DNA from 4 places in the Mesorhizobium sp. B2-4-1 genome. Region 4 is predicted to be linked to each of the others. Evidence: predicted binding sites of a transcription regulator. Region 4 holds the regulator's gene; each other region holds the start of a gene.

Region 1 (4,660 bases), on a different contig from region 4:
ATGGTCGTCACTTGCCGGCTACACGCATTTCCATGGCATGGCACGACAGATCCGGCTGAAGTTTGGCGAGGACGATATTCTGGCAAGGGTTTCGGTACGACCAGACCGGCGTTCCCAGGTGACGCTCCATGCACCCTATGACAGCGCCAATTCGCATGACCTTCGCGCCGTTCCTCGCCTCGCCCGCTGGCCAGGCCACATCACGATATTCGAAGGCGCGGCCGGCTATACGTTCGCGGTGCCGGACCCGTTGGCCAGAGGCGATGATGCGGCGGCGGCGTCAGGCAGTTTGCGCGCGCCGATGCCGGGACTGGTCAAGCTTGTGCGGGCGACAAAGGGCGATACGGTGATGAAGGGGCAACCGCTGCTTATTCTCGAGGCGATGAAGATGGAGCACACCATCGCCGCGCCCCATGATGGCGTGATCGCCGAGATCGCCACCGAGGGCGCGCAGGTTACCGACGGCACTGTGCTGGTGCGGTTCGAGGATATGCAAGGCTGACAGCCTCGCTGCCGGACGCCAAGCGTCCCTGTCCTGCCGGACAGAGAGAGGCGCCGTAGAATGTCGACCGCCGTTATATGTCCATGGCAAGACACACAGGCAGAAATGAAATGGCCGGGACGAGCCCGGCCATTTCATCGATATAGGCAGCGATTACGGCTGGATCGGCGCATACTTGCCGTCGTGCCACTGGTTGATGTCGTAGCTGGCGTTCTTGAGGTCGCCCTTCTCGTCGAAGGTGACATTGCCGACAACCGTGCTGATTGGCTGCCCGTTCTTCAGCGCCTCGGCGACCTTGGCCGGATCATCGCTGCCGGCACGCTTGATGCCTTCCGCAAAGGCCTGGATCGTGGCGTAGGAGAATAGCGTGAAGCCTTCCGGCACGAAACCGCCGGCTTTGATCTTCTCGACGGCTGCCTTGGCTTCCGGCTTTGCCTGAGGATCCGACGGGAAGACGAACATGGTCCCTTCGCCGGCCGGGCCGGCAACCTGCCAGAATTCCGGCGAGGCTATCGAATCCGGCATGATCAGCTGGAACTTGATGCCCTGTTCCGCCGACTGGCGCAGGATCAGGCCAGCCTCCGGGTGGTAACCGCCGAAATAGACAACGTCGGCCTTGAGGTCCTTGAGCTTGGTGACGAGCGCCGAATAGTCCTTTTCGCCGGCATTGATGCCTTCATAGTCCACTTCCTTCAGGCCGCCGGCATTCATCGTGGCCTTGACCGCATCGGCAACGCCCTGACCGTAGGCACTCTTGTCATGCAGGATGACGACGTTCTTGCCGGCATACTTCTTCGCGATCCAGGGGCCGATGAAGGCACCCTGCGCATCGTCACGCGTATAGAGGCGCATGATCGTCGGCCAGCCGGCCTTCGCTGCGGCGTCGGTCAGCACCGGGTTCGAGGAGGCCGGGCTCATCATCAGGGCACCGGCTTCGGCATAGACGGCGGAAGCCGGAATGCTCGAACCCGAGCAAGCGTGGCCGTCGATGAACTTGACGCCATTGGCGACGATACGGTTGGCGACCGAAACCGCCTGCTTCGGGTCGCACTGGTCATCCTCGATATCGAGCTTGATCTGGCGACCGTCGACACCGCCGGCAGCATTGATCGCGTCGGCGGCAGCCTGCGCGCCCTGCTTGAACTGATCGCCAATGGTGGCGAGCTGTCCGGTCATCGGACCGACCACCGAAAAGGTGATGTCGTCGGCATAGGCGACCGGCGCGCTCATCATCAGGCCGAAAATGGCCGCGTTCAAAATACTTAATTTTTTCATTGCGGTATGACTCCTCCACTCACGCGCGGCCGCCCCGGCCACGCTTCTTCCAGAGAGGCCGGACAATTTCATCCTTCGTGTGGCCTGTCTAGGCGCATTGGCGGCGCTCGATTAGGCCTGCGGAGCATCTCTGGAGCAAAAAGGCAAAAGCCGCGCCGGCCTTGTTCCGGCCGGTCGCGGCTTTGCCTGTCGAGCTGTTTCTCAAGCGCCCCCGCACTCGAACCCAACTCGCCTTCCCTGTCTTCCTGCTGGCCCTGATCTTTCCGAAACCGGATCATGGCCGCCGCGCCGCTGGCCCTGTCGGGCGTGCCGCGTTCTTGGTTTTGTCACGTGGCCGTCTTACCGCGGCCTTGTCCTTGCCTGGCGGACCAGAAGGCCGCCCTGCCTTATCTCTAAATTCAGTGCATCGTCATCCATTCGCGGGCTTCGCGCAGCGCCTTGGCGATCTCGACCTTCGACATCGCAGCCGACAGTTCCGAACGCAATTCCGCAGCGCGGGCCGAACCCTTGATCGCGGCGATGTTGAACCATTTGTGGGCGGCGACGACATCGGTCTCGCAATCGCGGCCCGTCGCATACATCATCCCCAGTTCGAAAAGAATGTCGGCCTGGGCAGTTGCCCCCATGGCGCCGAAGCCTGCTTCAAGCATTTCAAAACGTGCCATTTTTCAATCCTCTCTTCCGGCCCTGTCTGGCTCCCGAGAGCTGCCTCCGTTTGTCTGCCCGGGCTGCTCTTTCGATGCTTTCGAGAATGCCGCTCAGGCTTGAATCCGTCGTTAAATGGCGTGCTTAATTTGAGGAAAACAAAGCTAAAACAATAGGTAAACGTGGAAATTCGTTAAGGATACAAAGCCAGCGATTCAGCCGGATAGCGCCAAATTTGACGACAATTTTCGCGGGCGGAATCAACACTCTGCTAACCACGCGAAACAAACGCCGCGCATGCATGCATTCATTTCCCTGCCGACATTGCTTCCGTCGGCGCATCTGAATTGCCAAAGCTTCCGCTGCGGCACCGCTTTTGTTTTGCAGGGAGCTGGATTAGCTTACGTTTGCGTAAGCGGCAGACCGGCGAGGCGTAGCCTCCTGCCGGTATCCAAGGGAGGAAAGATGTTTCGAAAAGCAAGCCTGGCCCTGGCGGCCACTTTGATCCTGACCGGTCTGGCCTGGGCCGATCCGATCGAGGGAAACTGGAAGACGCAGGCCGGCGATACCGCGGCCATCGGGGGCTCGGGTTCATTTTCCATCACGCTGAAGTCTGGCAAATATGCCGGCAAGACCATCGGTTCGCTCAAGGCGTCCGGCGACAACAAATACACCGGCAACATAACCGACCCGGCAAACGACAAGACCTACTCCGGCAAGGCGACACTATCGGGCACCTCGCTGAAAATGAGCGGTTGCGTGCTCGGCGGGCTGATCTGCAAGAGCCAGACCTGGCACAAGCTCTGATCGACCCCATCCTTGCGACATGAAAACGGGGCCGGCAGGCCCCGTTTTCGTTTCATGATCCTGGCATGCTGTGCCGGCAGCCATGCTCCTTATGGCCAGCGCCGCCTCAAAATCCATCAACCGATTTGAACGGCAGATGAACGTCGGCATCAGAGCCGGTTCAGTCGTGCCCGGGCATTCTCCTGCGTATTGAAGGAGACACGACCAATGCTCGCCCGCCGCTTCACCATCGTCTGCCTGCTGGTGAGCCTGTTTGGAATGTTCTTCGCCATCCTCGTCGCCGAAGCGGGCCGTCCGGCCCGTTCCTGGGACGAGGCCAGTTCCAGAACCTGCCGCCTCGCCTGCCCGACCACCCTTCGCCCCTGAGACAGAAACCAAAGACCTGACCAAACCAAGACCTCGAAAGAAAAGCAAAGACCATGAACCGCATCGCCGCCAACCTCTTCAAAACCGTTCGGCTTCTGCCGCGGGCGGCGCTCATCCTGGCGTTTCTTGCCGCGCCGGTCCTGGCCGTACCGATGATGCGTGCCGATGCCGGTTCCACGATCGACGCGCCAGCACTGAAGAAGTCGGGCGTCGGTTTCGTGCTGCTGGTCAGCCTGCAGCGCGGATAAATTGCGCCTTCGATCGGGACACCCCTCCCAACCGCCTTTCCAAATCTCTATATTGAGCCATGGAAAAGCGAATCTATCCCCAAGCCATCGAATCTGTCGTCATGCCCGAGCCTTTTGGCCGGCAAAGCTTCGACACCGCAGAAAAGGCCGTCGCGGCGTTGCAAGCCCTTTATGACCGCAACACCAAGTTCCTGCGCGACTCCTTCGCGGCGCTTGCCGCCGGCGGCGACAGCAGCAAGCGCTACCGCGCCTTCTACCCGGAGATCGGCGTCACGACCAACTCGTTCACCCAGATCGATTCGCGCCAAGCCTATGGCCACATGCCGACGCCGGGGCATTTTTCCACCACCATCACCCAGCCGAGCCTGTTCGAAAGCTATCTGGTCGAGCAATTGCGTCTGATCATGCGCAACCACGGGGTCGCGGTCACGGTCTCGGAATCGACAACGCCGATCCCGCTGCATTTCGCCTTTCTCGAAGGCACCCATGTCGACGGAACCGCGGCCGAGCGTATCCAGCGGCCTATCCGAGACCTGTTCGACGTGCCAGATCTCGACGGTACAGACGACCAGATCGCCAACGGCACGTTCGAAGTGGCGTTCGGAGAACCAAGGCCGCTGGCGCCCTTCACCGCGCAGCGGATCGACTATTCGCTCCACCGCCTGTCGCACTATACCGCGACCACGCCGCAGCATTTCCAGAATTTCGTGCTGTTCACCAACTATCAGTTCTATATCGACGAGTTCGTGGCGCGCGCCCGTGACCTGATGGAGGATGGCGGCGGCGGATATGCCGAATTCATCGAACCGGGCAACGT
Region 2 (4,660 bases), on a different contig from region 4:
CAGTTGCGGGAAGTGAAGTGAAACAAGAGAAATGCCTGTAGGCAAGGGCCGTTCGCGGTGACGGCCGCGAAAACCGGCAACCTGTTTCGGCGGCCTTATGAATCCGAACCGGCGCGCAGCGACTTGAACGGACGGGGTGTTGGTGCGTCGCGATGGCCGCGGAATTTCGGCGGGCCCGCAGCATGATCTCAAGGAAATCGGCTCCCACTTTTCCTGCAATTACTCTAGACTTCGCGTGTCGGACAGGACGACAGGGAAGCAATGGCGGGGCATGGCGGCTCTCGAACGGTCATCTACGCGGCGCTCGCCGGCAATCTCGCGATCGCGCTGACCAAATTCGTCGCAGCCTTCTTCACCGGCAGTTCGGCGATGTTTTCGGAAGGCGTGCATTCGCTGGTCGATACCGGCAATGGTAGCCTGCTGCTTTATGGCATGCATCGCGCCGCACGCCCGGCCACCCGCGCGCATCCGCTCGGCCATGGCCGCGAGCTCTACTTCTGGAGCTTCATCGTGGCGCTTCTCGTCTTCGCGCTCGGCGCCGGCGTATCGTTCTACGAAGGCGTGACGCACATCATTGCGCCCGAACCGGCCGCCAATGTCAGGGTCAACTACATCGTGCTCGGCCTGTCGTTTCTGTTCGAGGGCAGCTCATGGCTGGTGGCGCTGAGGGAATTCCGCCGGCAGAAGGGCCAGCAGGGCTGGCTGCAGGCCGTGCAATCGAGCAAGGATCCAAGCGTCTACACAGTGCTGTTCGAGGACAGTGCCGCGCTTCTCGGCCTGATCGTCGCCTTTGCCGGCATATTGGCGGCGGAGATTTTCGAGAGGCCGGAACTGGACGGCGCCGCCTCGATCGGCATTGCGCTGATCCTGGGTGCGACCGCGGCCTTCCTGGCGCGCGAGAGCAAGGGGCTGCTCATCGGCGAGCCTGCTTCGCCCGCGGTGCAGAAAGAAGTGCTGGCGATCGCGCAGCAGGATCCGGCGGTGCAGCGGGCGAACGGCGTCCTGACGGTCCACCTGGGGCCGGAAGAAATCGTTGCCGGCCTGAGCATCGAATTCGAGGACCATCTGTCGGCGCCGGAAATCGAAGCCTGCGTCGAGCGCCTCGAAGCGCGGCTAAGGAAGGAAATGCCCGAGATCACCCGGCTGTTCGTCAAGCCGCAGACGACAGGCACCTGGGAACAGCGGCGCAAGCTGATCGAATCGGCATCCGAGTAGAGTTTTGAGCAGGTCTCGAAAGCACATTTCACTCCTCGGGATTATGTCTTGGACCAGCGTCGCGTCGTTGCCTTGCGACGCTGCGCCGCTAAAATCAGCCGATCGAGTTTTGGAGGACTGATTATGAAGATCGACGGCGGCTGTCATTGTGGTGCCATCACCTATGAGGCGGAGGTCGAACCGGAAAAGACCTCGATCTGCCATTGTACCGATTGCCAACAGTTGACCGGTACGGCCTTTCGCGTCACCGTTCCGGCGCCTGAAGATCACTACCGGATCACAAAGGGTACACCGAAGGTCTACATCAAGACCGTGGCAAGCGGCGCCAAGCGCGTCCAGGCCTTTTGCGCCGACTGCGGTTCGCACCTTTACGCCACGTCGGTCGGAGATGGCCCAAAGGTCTACGGCATTCGAGTGGGAACCGCGCGGCAACGCCAGGATTTGATTCCGACACTGCAAAAATGGCACCGCTCGGCGCTTCACTGGCTACCTGAATTTCACGGCATGACCACAGTGGAGGAGCAGTAGCGCCGTCCGGTGCGGCGCCTCATTCGTCGCCTTCGACGACCCTCAGCCTGAGCTGGCCGGTCTTTGAATCGGCAACGCGTGGGGAATCGACAACGCGCGGGCCGGGTTCCGGCTTCGCAGGGGCTGGTGACGCCATGTCAGGGTCGGCATCGCCTCCGGGCTGCGCCCCAAACTCCAGAGCTTCGATCTTCTGGCCGCGTTTGGTCACCTTCGACGTCGAGACGAGGATGTCGTCTATATCCTTGGCCGACTGGGCAAAATGGCCCTGCAATTTGCGCACCCGCTCGTCGACGCGCGAAACATCCTCCATCAGCCGGATCACCTCGCCCTGGATCAGGTGTGCCTGCTCGCGCATACGGGCATCCTTCAGGATCGCCTGGATGACCTGGATCGACAGCATCAGGAGCGACGGCGAGACGATGACGACGCGGGCGCGGTGCGCCTTCTGCACCACCGCCTCGAAATTTTCGTGGATCTCGGCAAACACCGATTCCGACGGCACGAACATGAAGGCGGTATCCTGCGTCTCGCCCTGGATCAGATATTTATCCGCGATATCGCGGACATGCACCTCGATGTCGCGGCGGAAGGCCTGCGACGCGACCTTCTGCTGTTCGGCGCCTTCGGCGGCGCGGATGGCGTTCCAGGCTTCCAGCGGAAACTTGGCGTCGACGGCAAGCGCCGGCGCGCCGTTGGGCATCTTCACCAGGCAATCGGGACGGCTGCCGTTGGACAAGGTCGCCTGGAACTCGTAGGCGCCGTGCGGCAGACCGTCGGCGACGATCGCTTCCATGCGCGACTGGCCGAAGGCGCCGCGCGTCTGCTTGTTGGAGAGGATCGCCTGCAATTGCACGACCTGGCCGGCGAGCGACTGGATGTTGCCTTGCGCGGTGTCGATGACGGCCAGCCGCTCCTGCAATTTGGCCAGGCTCTCATGAGTGGATTTGGTTTGCTCGGTCATGGTCTGGCCGAGGCGGCCGGTCATGGCATCGAGGCGCTGGCCGATCGATTGCGTCAGTTCCGCCTGCCGCGCGCCGAAGACTTCCGCGATGGCGCCCATGCGGCCCTGCATCTCGGCTTGGCTTTGCAATATGCCGGCCATCCGCGCCTCGGCGTCGCGGGCATGGTCGGCGGCTTCGGCAGCGGCCACGGCGCGCGCCTTGGCCGAGCGCCACAGCGCGACGACAAGCGCCACGAACAGGCCAAGAAACACAAAGGCCCCGAACGCCAGCGCATGGCCGAGCGTGATCGTGGTCGCGCCAAGCCGGGCGACAGGTTCCGAAAGGATGGATGTCAGGTCGTTCATGCACACAGCATAGACGATTCGGCCGGCCAGCACAGATCAAAACGTGAACGATCCCCCGGCGTACCGGTTGACGCCCTTTATTCAAGGTCTTAGGTGAGACGCCATGCCGATCAAGCCGCTCATCATTCTTCCCGACCCCATCCTGCGCCAGGTTTCCAAGCCGGTGGAGCGCGTCGACGCGCCCTTGCGCAAACTGGCCGACGACATGCTGGCGACCATGTATGACGCGCCCGGCATCGGGCTGGCCGCGATCCAGATCGGCGAGCCGCTGCGCATGCTGGTGATCGACCTCGCCAAGGAGGACGAGACGCCGGCGCCGCATGTCTTCATCAATCCCGAAATCCTGGAAAGCGCCGACCAGCGCTCCGTCTACGAGGAAGGCTGCCTGTCGATTCCCGACTATTATGCCGAGGTCGAACGCCCGGCTTCCGTGCGGGTCAAGTATCTCGACCGCGACGGCAAGCTGCAGGAGATGGAGGCCGAGGGGCTGATGGCAACCTGCCTGCAGCATGAGATCGACCATCTCAACGGCGTGCTGTTCATCGACCACATTTCGAAGCTGAAGCGCGACATGGTGGTGAAGAAGTTCAAGAAGCTGGCCAAGGACAAGGCTCCGGGCAAGCTGGTGGGATAGGGGACAATGCCCCTTCGCGTCATTTTCATGGGGACGCCGGAGTTTTCGGTGCCGACATTGCGCGCGATTGCCGATGCCGGACATGAGGTCGCGGCCGTCTACACCCAGCCGCCGCGAGCCGCCGGCCGGCGCGGCCTTGAGCTGACACTGTCGCCGGTACAGCGCGAGGCGGAACGGCTGGGCATCGAGACGCGCACGCCGACGTCGCTCAAGGGCGAGGCCGAACAGGCAGCTTTTCGCGCGCTGCAAGCCGATATCGGCGTGGTCGTGGCTTATGGCCTGCTGCTGCCCAGGGCGGTTCTTGAGGCGCCGCAACTGGGCTGCATCAACGGCCATGCCTCGCTGTTGCCGCGGTGGCGCGGTGCGGCGCCCATCCAGCGGGCGATCATGGCGGGAGACAGCGAAACCGGCATGATGGTCATGCGCATGGAAGAAGGCCTCGACACCGGCCCGGTGGGGCTGGTTGAAAAATGCGTCATCGAACCCGATATGACCGCCGGCGATCTGCATGATCGATTGATGAGCGTCAGCGCCGCACTGATCGTAGAAGCGCTGGCGCGGCTGGAAAGGAATGGCCTGGCCTTCACCGCCCAAGCGGTTGAGGGGGTGACCTATGCCAAAAAGATCGGTAAATCCGAGACGCACGTGGATTGGACGCGACCCGCGGCCGAAGTCCACAATAACATTCGCGGCCTGTCGCCCTTCCCCGGCGCCTGGTGCGAGGTTGAAATTGGTGGCCGGGTGGAACGGCTGAAACTGCTTCGCTCGACGCTTGCGCAAGGTGTGGGCGAACCGGGAGGAATTCTCGACGACCGCCTGACGATCGCCTGCGGAGCGGGCGCGATCCGGCTGGTCGAAGTTCAACGGGCGGGCGGAAGGCCCGCCGCCGCGCAAGAATTCCTGCGCGGGACCAAGATCGAAAAAGGAATGAAACTGTCATGAGCATGATGTCGATACGCGCGGCGACGCCGCGGGAT
Region 3 (4,660 bases), on a different contig from region 4:
CGTCGCCGCGACGCGCAGCATGACGGCGGAGGCAGATGCCCATGGCCAGGACTGACGAGAGCCGTTCCTTCATTCCGGTCCGCATCGCGGTGCTGACCGTTTCCGACACGCGCAGCCTTGCCGACGACAGGTCCGGCCAGACGCTGGCCGATCGCATCGCGGATGCCGGCCACATCCTCGCCGCCCGCGACATTGTCACCGACGACCGCGACAAGATCCGCGACAAGGTTCTGGCGTGGTCGCGTGACAAGGACATCGACGTCGTCATCACCACCGGCGGCACCGGCTTCACCGGGCGCGACGTGACGCCGGACGCGCTGGAGCCGATCTTCGAAAAGCGCATGGATGGTTTTTCCGAGGTGTTCCACCGCATTTCCTACGACAAGATCGGCACCTCCACGATCCAGAGCCGGGCGACCGGCGGCGTCGTCAACGCCACCTTCGTCTTCGTGCTGCCGGGCTCGCCCGGCGCCTGCAAGGATGCCTGGGACGGCATCTTGAAGGCGCAGCTCGACTACCGGCACATGCCCTGCAACTTCGTCGAGATCATGCCGCGCCTGGACGAGCACCTGCGGCGCGGCATGTCGGCTCCGTGAAAGCCGAGGCAAGGCGCTGGTTTCACGCCGCGTTTGCCAGGCAGAACACCGCCTTCGCCTTCGAAAGACCATTCCAAACCGGATGCGGCAGGACGTATCGTCTCGCGGCGGCGGCCATCGCCGTTGAAGACGGGCGGACGCGATGACAGTGCATAATGGCGGGTGCCATTGCGGCAACATACGCCTTCGATTTTCAACCGAGCTCGATCCATCGACAATCGAGGTTCGCGCCTGCCAGTGCTCGTTCTGTACCAAGCATGGCTCGCGCGCCGTCGCCGATCCGGACGGCAGGCTGGTCATCTCAGTCAAGGACATCCAGCGATTGAAGAAATACCGTTTTGGATTGGGGACGGCCGACTACCTGATCTGCGGTGAATGCGGTGTCTATACCGCCGCAATCGCCGGAGAGGACGATGCCAGGGCAATCGTCATCATCAACGCCCTGGACGATCAAAGGTCGTTCAGTCAGGAACCGATCCCGGTCGACTACGACGCGGAAAGCAAGGCAGAGCGTCAAGCCAGACGTCGTCTTCGCTGGATGCCTGTGGAGATGCGTTTTAGCGAATGACCGGCTCGCCGTGGAAGCGCCGGCGCGAGGACCGCGAGACACCGAAACCACTTCCTTCATCAGCCGCGGCCTGCGCGCCGGCACCCGCGTGATCGGAAGCTAGCTGCGCGTCACATGTGCAACGCACGTAGACAGAGCAGCTGCAAAATCATTTGGACGGGCGGTGCTCTTGTTTTGCCGGAGCGGCCCAGATTTCGGCATCCAGCCGCTTGGTCGCCAGGCCGCGAGCGAGAGCCTCGGCGCTGCCGGCTCTTTTCGACAAGGATGTGGCCTGGCGCTTGCTGATCAGCAGCCCGTCGGCCAAGGCACGGTTTCCCGAGAAGATACGGGCCAGGAATGGCGCGCGGCCGGCGCGTGTGCGTGAAAACCGCGCCGCCATGGTTTGCCTCGCTGTATGCGCAACGACATCGTCGATCCATCCGTCGACCAGCCGCGCGCCCGGTTCCAGCAGCAACAGCCAATCGCCTTTCGCGTGCCGGATGGCCGCCGCGACGCCGTCGGTCGCATACTGGCACCCGGCATGCTCGGCGACGCGATGGGTCTGGTCGGTGGAACCGGTGTCGCAGACGATGACCTCGCGCACCACGCCCTCGACCGCGCCGCCGATCAGCGTCGCCAGCGTGCGGGCGAGGCCCTCCTCGTCATTGTGGGTCTCGATAAGAACGGTGAGCATCGTGTGCCGAATAGCGGAAAGCGGAACGCAGCGCCAGTTTTTGCGGCGCACCATAGAAAGTTCTTGCTTTGTTCTCGTTCGGCAAATAGGATTAAATTCATGAGCAGAGCGATTCGAAACAACATGGACAGTCCCTGGGAGCGGGCGAAGATGGAACCGATCATGCGCGCCGACATTGCCGCCTTCGGAGCAGGACGAGCCGAAATGGCCAACGCGATGATCGAGCAGAACGGCATGCGCGTCCGCCCCGACCGCAACCGCGGCCGGTCGGCAGGCATCAACCCGTCCGGTCGGTTCGAGCCGGTCAGCCGGCATGTCTTCGACGATGGCTGGAACTCGCTGGAGGAACTGCCTCCCTTCAAGACCGAGGTACAGGTCGAGAAGCCGCGTACCATCATCACCCGCAATGAATCGCCCGACATCTCGTTCGACCGCTCGATCAATCCCTATCGCGGCTGCGAGCATGGCTGCGTCTATTGCTTTGCGCGGCCTACGCACAGTTTCATGGGCCTGTCGCCGGGGCTGGATTTCGAATCCAAGCTGTTCGCCAAGCCCGACGCGGCGCGCCTGCTCGACAAGGAACTGTCGAAGGACGGTTACCAGCCGCGGACCATCGCCATCGGCACCAATACCGATCCCTACCAGCCGATCGAGAAGCAGCACCGGATCATGCGCGAGATCCTCGAAGTGCTGGAGGCGCGCGGCCACCCGGTCGGCATCGTCACCAAATCCGCTCTGGTGACGCGCGATATCGACATCTTGTCACGCATGGCCGAACGGGGCCTCGCCAAGGTGGCGTTGTCGGTGACGACGCTCGACCGCATGCTGGCGCGCACCATGGAGCCACGCGCCTCGACGCCGGCCAAGCGGCTGGAGGCGATCAGGCAGCTTGCGGATGCCGGCATCCCTGCTTCGGTCATGGTGGCGCCGATCATCCCCGGGCTGACCGACCAGGAGATGGAACGCATCCTCGATTCGGCGCACCATGCCGGCGCACGCGAGGCGGGCTATGTCGTGCTGCGTCTGCCGCTCGAGGTCAGCCCGATCTTCAAGGACTGGCTGCTGCGCCACTATCCCGACCGCTATCGCCATGTGATGTCGCTGATCCGCTCGATGCGCGAGGGCAAGGATTACGATTCGGAATGGGGCAAGCGCATGAAGGGCGCGGGTCCTTACGCCTGGCAGATCGGCCGGCGCTTCGAAATCACCGCCAAGCGGCTCGGTCTCAATGCCGAGCGGCGCACGCTGCGGACCGACCAGTTCGTCGCCGCCGGCAAGGACCAGGAGCAGTTGATGCTGCTTTGAACGACCGCGGCTGTTTGCCGCCGTGGCGAAAAAATCCCGTCCGGCCTGCCCCGGCCTGCAGACGGTGCCCTCCCGGTCCGGCGCCCCACCCGACCCGGAGGGACTTGCGGAGAATCAGAGCCGATGCGAACCTCGCCGCAACATGGCTCGCGCGCGTTCTGATTCTCCGCCTCTCTTCGAAATCGTCGAGAAACCCGATTTCTCCTTCGAGACGAAGGCGATGGCCGAAGGCCTGTGGCCGGTCGCGGGGATGGACGAGGCCGGACGCGGCCCGCTGGCCGGACCGGTGGTGGCGGCTGCGGTCGTGCTCGACCCTGCCAACATCCCTGACGGCCTCGACGATTCCAAACGGCTCAGCCATTTGCAACGCGAGGCGCTGTTCGTGCGCATCATCGGCTCCGCGCTCGGCGTGTCGATGGCCTCGGTCAGCGCCGAGGGCATTGACGGCAGCAACATCCTCAAGGCGAGCCTGGAGGCGATGCGCCGTGCGGTCGCCGGCCTGCCGGTGCAGCCGAAGCTCGCGCTTGCCGATGGGCGCGACGTGCCGCCGGGCCTGCCTTGCACGGGGCGCGCGCTGATCAAGGGCGACCAGCGCTCGCAATCCATCGCCGCCGCCTCGATCGTCGCCAAGGTGATGCGCGACCGCATGATGTGCGGCTGCGGCAGCCATCACCAGCACTACGGCTTCGAAGTGCATATGGGCTATGCCACGGTCCGCCATCGCACCGCGATCGAGACGCACGGGCCGGTGGCGCGGCTGCACCGCGTGTCGTTCGCGCCATTCAGGCTTGAAGGTGCCGAGGTGGTGGAAGAAGAGAGCTTCGCCGGGCTGGAGTGAGCCGGCAGCGATATAGCTGATCTCCCCCCTCGTGGGGGAGATGTCCGGCAGGACAGAGGGGGGCGCGAAAGATCGCTACCTTCCAGAACTACTTCTACTCACGCAGAAGTCGCAAGGCAGCGCAGGGATTGTCTGAGGGATTGTCTGACAGGCTGGCGGGACAGCGCCCCCCTCTGCCCTGCCGGGCATCTCCCCCACGAGGGGGGAGATTGGCAGCTTCTGCGCACTGCTCCAACAAAAAAGCCGCCAGGTTGCCCAGGCGGCTTTTGATTGTTCTGCGTCGGTCAAGGCTCAGTTCAGCTTCGCCTTCACATCCTGGAGCGCGGATTTGAACAAATCCGCGCCGGCCTTGGCGTCGATCTTGCCGGCGAGCAGCGTGCGAGCGGCTTCGACGGCGATGTCGACGGCGCTGGCGCGCACTTCGCCGATCGCCTCGCGCTCGGCCTGGCCGATCTTCTGTTCGGCAAGAGCGGTGCGCCGCGCGACGTAGTCCTCGGTCTTCTTGTGCGCCTCGGCGGCGAGCAGTTCGGCTTCGCGCTTGGCCGCGGCGACGATGTCTGCGGCCTCCTGCTCGGCTTCCTTGCGCTTGCGCTGGTATTGGCCAAGCAACTGCTGGGCCTCCTCGCGCAGCCTGCGCGCCTCGTCAAGCTCGCTGCTGATCCTGGCGGCGCGGGCATCGA
Region 4 (4,660 bases):
GTGCAGGTAGCCGGTGGGCGAGGGGGCAAAACGGGTGACAACCTTGTCGGACATACAACTCTCGGGAAACGTCTGGAGCGGGGTGCGGATCACACGCACTTTCGCGCGTTGCGCGTTCATGTAGCATAGGGTGTCGAGGGCGCAAGGGGCAGACCCGATGGCTGGAGCGGGCCGGGGCGCGGAGGAAGGCGAGGACGTCGTTGCCGGCGTCAGCGAACGCTCCCTTTTTGCCATGCCCGCGCCCGCCTCATTGCCGCTGGCGTTGCCGCCCCTACAGCAGCCGGGCAAGTCGCCGCCGGCGGATGTTTCCACGCCGCCCGGCATTCCCGCAGCCGGCGCGGCCGTGCGTCTGCGCCGTGAGTTCGGCCGTGCTTCATGGCCTCGTCTGCGCAACGGCGTGGCCAGAGCGTCCGAGCTCGAACTCGATCGGGGCATAGCCTTCCTGCTCGTGCCGGTGTTCCTGGCATGCGGATCGATCGCCTATTTTTCGCTGGCGGCGGAGCCGGGCTTTGCCAAGCCTGTCGCGGTCGCGATCCTGATGTCGCTGTGCGCGCTCGTTTCACGCTCATGGCCGAAAACGCATCTGTGCTTCATGGCGGCGCTGTTGTGCGCGCTCGGCATGCTCGCCGGCAAAGTCGAGACGTGGCGAGCGGGAACGCGGATGCTGGGCTCGGAAATCTCCACGCAAATCACCGGCCGCGTCGTTTCGGTCGACCAGATGGAGACCGGGCGCATCCGGCTGACCATCGATGTGACATCGACCGCGCGGCCGAAACTACTCTACGCGCCGGAGCGCGTTCGCCTTTCGGCACGCAAGGTGCCGGCTGAAGTGACGGCCGGTTCGCTCGTGACCGGCTATGCCAGGCTGTTGCCGCCGACCGGACCGGTGCGGCCGGACAGCTACGACTTTTCCTTCGACAGCTACTTCGCCGGCATAGGCGCCAGCGGCTTCTTTCTCGGCAACCCCAAAATCGTCTCAGCCGATGACAGGCCGCTGTGGGCCGCCCTTTCAGCCGCCATCGAGAGTGCTCGCGAAAGCATTGCCGACCATATCAGGGGCAGCATCGGCGGTGCCGAGGGCGAGATCGCCGCGGCGCTGATCGTGGGTGTGCGCGCCGGGATTCCCGACGAGATCAATGAAGCGATGCGACGCACCGGCATCTACCACATCATCTCAATTTCCGGGCTGCACATGGCGCTGGTCGCCGGCACGGTCATGGGTCTGCTGCGTGGCGGCTTCGCGCTGTTCCCGAATTTTTCCTCCCGCCGGCCGGTCAAGAAATACGCGGCCGCGGCGGCACTTTTCTCGATCGCCGCCTACCTCGTCATTTCGGGCGTCGTTGTCGCCGCCGAACGCAGCTTCATCATGCTGGCGGTGATGCTGATCGCCGTTCTGTTCGATCGGGCGGCACTCACCATGCGCAATCTGGCTATTTCGGCGATCGCCGTCATCGTGGTGTCGCCGCACGAGGTGGTAGGGCCGAGCTTCCAGATGTCGTTCGCCGCCACCGCGGCCCTGGTCGGCGCCTATGCCGGCTGGTCGGATCGCAAAGCCGACAAAGCGCGGACCCCGCCGCCGCAACGGACCTTGCCTGGCCTGCTGACGCGAAAATTGCTGCTGGCGACAGGTGGGCTGGCGATGACCTCGATTATCGCGGGAAGCGCCACGGCGCTTTTCGCCATCTGGCATTTCCAGCGCGTGTCGCCGCTCAGCCTGTTCGCCAATCTTGCCGTCATGCCGATCGTTTCTGTCGTGATGTTCCTTGCGGTTGCCAGCGCGCTGCTGATGCCGTTCGGGTTCGATGGACCATCCCTTTATCTGATGGGCAAGGGACTGACCGCGATGATCGCCATATCAGGATGGATCTCGCAACGCTCGCCGGTCGACGCGGTCGGGTTGATTTCGCAGCATCCGTCCTTCTGGTGGCGATCGCCCTGGTCATCGCGACGATGGCCACGACATGGCTGCGGCTGGCGGCACTTCCCTTCGCGCTCGCCGGCCTGTTGACCGTCTCGGACACGCGCACGCCGGACGTGCTGATTTCGGAGGATGCCCGCCTGGTGGCGTTGCCGATCGGCGGCGGCGAGCTCGCGATCAACCGGGCGCGCCCGAACGAATTCACCGTCGATAATTGGAAACGCGCGCTGAAGTCCGAAACCATCGTTGCGCCGGAACTGTTCGACAGCGGAGACCGACAGTTCGACATCTTCGATCCCGCGCAACTTCCGGCGGGAGCGCCTTTCTATTGCTTCACGGGCCTGTGCATGGCCCGGCATACCTCGGGGGCGATCATCGCGCAGGTGGAGGATCGCAAGGACGCCTGGAGGGCCTGCTCCTATGCGGATCTGATCGTCATCAACGACCCCGCGGGCTACGATCCCTGCCACAATCCGCTGGTTCTCGTCATCACCAAGCGGCAGCTCGCTCGTAAGGGAAGTGCCGCCGTCTTCTTCGACCAGCAATCGGCGACGGCACCGGCACGGGTCAGCTTTGCCGTCGACAGGCCATATCGGCCTTGGCACGAACAGCGGAAATTCTCACGCGAGGCAAGGGGACTGCCGCCTTACCGCAAACCCGAAAAGCCCACCGCCGACCCCGCTCAGTAGCGCCTGATCAGGCCGACCAGCTTGCCTTGCACCTTGACCCTGTCCGGTCCGAAAATACGTGTTTCATAGGCCGGATTGGCAGCCTCGAGCGCAATCGAAGCACCCTTTCGGCGGAAGCGCTTCAGCGTTGCTTCCTCCTCGTCCACCAGGGCCACGATGATCTCGCCGGGACTTGCGGTGTCGGCATTGCGGATGATGACCGTGTCGCCGTCGAAAATGCCGGCCTCGATCATCGAATCGCCCTTGACCTCCAGCGCATAGTGTTCGCCGCCCATGATCATGTCAGGCGGCACTGAAATGGAATGCGTCTGATGCTGGATGGCGTCGATCGGCACACCCGCTGCGATGCGACCCATGACCGGGATCGACACCGCTGAAACCGCATCGTCGTCATTGCCGGCAGCGGGCAGACGCGAAGACGTCGCCGGCTTGATCTGCCGGCTAGGGCTGCTGCCCTGTCCGAGGCTGCCCTGGATGACGCTCGGGGAGAACTTCTTTGCCGCGTTAAGACCCGGCGCGATCGAGTCCGGCAGGCGCAGCACCTCCAGCGCGCGCGCCCGGTTGGGCAGGCGGCGAATGAAGCCGCGCTCCTCCAACGCCGTGATCAGCCGATGAATTCCCGACTTGGAGGCGAGGTCCAGCGCTTCCTTCATCTCGTCGAAGGACGGCGGAATGCCGCTTTCCTTCAGCCGTTCATGGATGAACATCAAGAGTTCATGTTGCTTGCGCGTGAGCATGGCGGCCCCCAAAGGCATTGCACGAAGGGTCTGGAACCAGAATCAGAAAACAAACCCAGAACAAACACTATCTGTTCCAGTTGTGTTCCGCAACCATTTAAAGTTTAATGAATTTGTTAAGGCGACGGAAACGAAATGCCCTCCCGCAGCCAGCATCCTGCCAGCGCGGTCCGTCGTCAATGCGCTCCCGGGCCCTTTGAAACTATTTTGGTTAATGGCCTGTGGCCCGACCGGTCTCCACTCTTGGCACAAGCCTGCAAGCTGGGTGACCGGCAGGTGCGGGGTGCGTTTGGGCGGATTAAAAACCCCTGCGGCTCGTGAACGAAACGAAACCAAAATGCCAACTTCCTGCGGGAAAACGACGAGGCACCACCACTGGTCGCGATGGGCTGCGTTCGCTCGCTCCTTGCTTCCCGTTCGCTTGACGAAACCGTATAATAATGTACGGTTTTCGAAGAGGAACACCAATGACCACGCCGAAGCAGGCCGCGCGACGCGAACGGATAGAGGAGGCCGCCTATGCGGTGCTCCGGGAAGCCGGCTACAAGAGCGCCTCCCTGCTTGCTATCGCCAAGCGGGCATCGGCCTCGAACGAAACCCTCTACAACTGGTACGGCAACAAGCAGACCCTGTTTCGATCCTTGATCGAAGCCAATGCGGGAGAGGCAAGGAAGCTGCTGGAGGACGCCCTTCACCAGGCGCGCGATCCGCTCGAAACCCTGAACTTGCTCGGGCCAGTCCTGCTGACCCTCGTGACGGGCGACAAGGCGGTGGCGCTCAATCGCGCCGCGGCCGGCGACGTCAACGATACAGGCACGCTTGGCCAATCGATCGCGCAATTCGGCCGCAATGCCATAATGCCGCTTGTTGGCGACCTGCTTCGAACCGCAAGTCGGGCCGGCCTGATCGCCTGTGACGATCCTGCCGAAGCCGCCGACATCTACATCAGTCTTTTGATCGGCGATCTCCAGGTTCGCCGGATCGTTGGGGTGCTCGAGGAACTGCCTCGGGCGGAAATCGAGCAAAGATCGAACCGGGCGTTCACCCTGTTCTTGCGCGTCTATGCGGCCAGCCCTTGCCCGGGCGGCAAAACAGCCGGCCCGTTTCCAGGGCGCTCTTCTCACCGAGGAACATCGCGACCATGAGCAAAATTCCCGATCTCGCAGCGATCGAGGCAATGGACACCGCGGATCCGCTGCGTGCCATGCGTGACCGCTTCACCTTGCCCCAGGGGGTGATCTATCTCGACGGCAATTCGCTGGGCGCCGCTTCGCCCGCCGTGTTCGGCGAGCTGCAGAAGGCCGCCACGCAGGAGT

Evidence for each region. The regulator LexA, encoded in region 4, represses DNA repair genes until DNA is damaged. The targets are predictions, from matches to a motif close to TGTTCNNNNTGTGTTCNG.
Region 1: the regulator LexA is predicted to act here: its motif matches at 2,577-2,594, upstream of FJ949_RS07515 (sel1 repeat family protein).
Region 2: the regulator LexA is predicted to act here: its motif matches at 3,082-3,099, upstream of FJ949_RS00925 (DNA recombination protein RmuC).
Region 3: the regulator LexA is predicted to act here: its motif matches at 1,896-1,913, upstream of FJ949_RS18235 (PA0069 family radical SAM protein).

What each region holds. Positions count from the first base shown of each region.
Region 1 is NZ_VFVN01000002.1:579,193-583,852, forward strand. Features, by position in the region: gene FJ949_RS07505 (acetyl/propionyl/methylcrotonyl-CoA carboxylase subunit alpha) at 1-502, shown strand, start outside; gene FJ949_RS07510 (branched-chain amino acid ABC transporter substrate-binding protein) at 656-1,777, opposite strand; gene FJ949_RS07515 (sel1 repeat family protein) at 2,176-2,442, opposite strand; gene FJ949_RS07520 (DUF2147 domain-containing protein) at 2,888-3,229, shown strand; gene FJ949_RS30260 (hypothetical protein) at 3,437-3,595, shown strand; gene FJ949_RS07525 (hypothetical protein) at 3,649-3,843, shown strand; gene FJ949_RS07530 (AMP nucleosidase) at 3,945-4,660, shown strand, end outside.
Region 2 is NZ_VFVN01000001.1:176,329-180,988, forward strand. Features, by position in the region: gene FJ949_RS00915 (cation diffusion facilitator family transporter) at 262-1,215, shown strand; gene FJ949_RS00920 (GFA family protein) at 1,339-1,743, shown strand; gene FJ949_RS00925 (DNA recombination protein RmuC) at 1,763-3,049, opposite strand; gene def (peptide deformylase) at 3,153-3,683, shown strand; gene fmt (methionyl-tRNA formyltransferase) at 3,690-4,625, shown strand; gene FJ949_RS00940 (N-acetyltransferase) at 4,622-4,660, shown strand, end outside.
Region 3 is NZ_VFVN01000006.1:376,515-381,174, reverse strand. Features, by position in the region: gene FJ949_RS18255 (4-(cytidine 5'-diphospho)-2-C-methyl-D-erythritol kinase) at 1-55, shown strand, start outside; gene moaB (molybdenum cofactor biosynthesis protein B) at 42-596, shown strand; gene FJ949_RS18245 (hypothetical protein) at 919-1,164, shown strand; gene FJ949_RS18240 (glycosyltransferase) at 1,313-1,837, opposite strand; gene FJ949_RS18235 (PA0069 family radical SAM protein) at 1,988-3,142, shown strand; gene FJ949_RS18230 (ribonuclease HII) at 3,285-3,980, shown strand; gene FJ949_RS18225 (F0F1 ATP synthase subunit B) at 4,272-4,660, opposite strand, start outside.
Region 4 is NZ_VFVN01000008.1:114,657-119,316, reverse strand. Features, by position in the region: gene gltX (glutamate--tRNA ligase) at 1-54, opposite strand, end outside; partial or broken gene FJ949_RS20930 (ComEC/Rec2 family competence protein) at 158-2,607, shown strand; gene lexA (transcriptional repressor LexA) at 2,601-3,344, opposite strand; gene FJ949_RS20920 (TetR/AcrR family transcriptional regulator C-terminal domain-containing protein) at 3,812-4,489, shown strand; gene kynU (kynureninase) at 4,486-4,660, shown strand, end outside.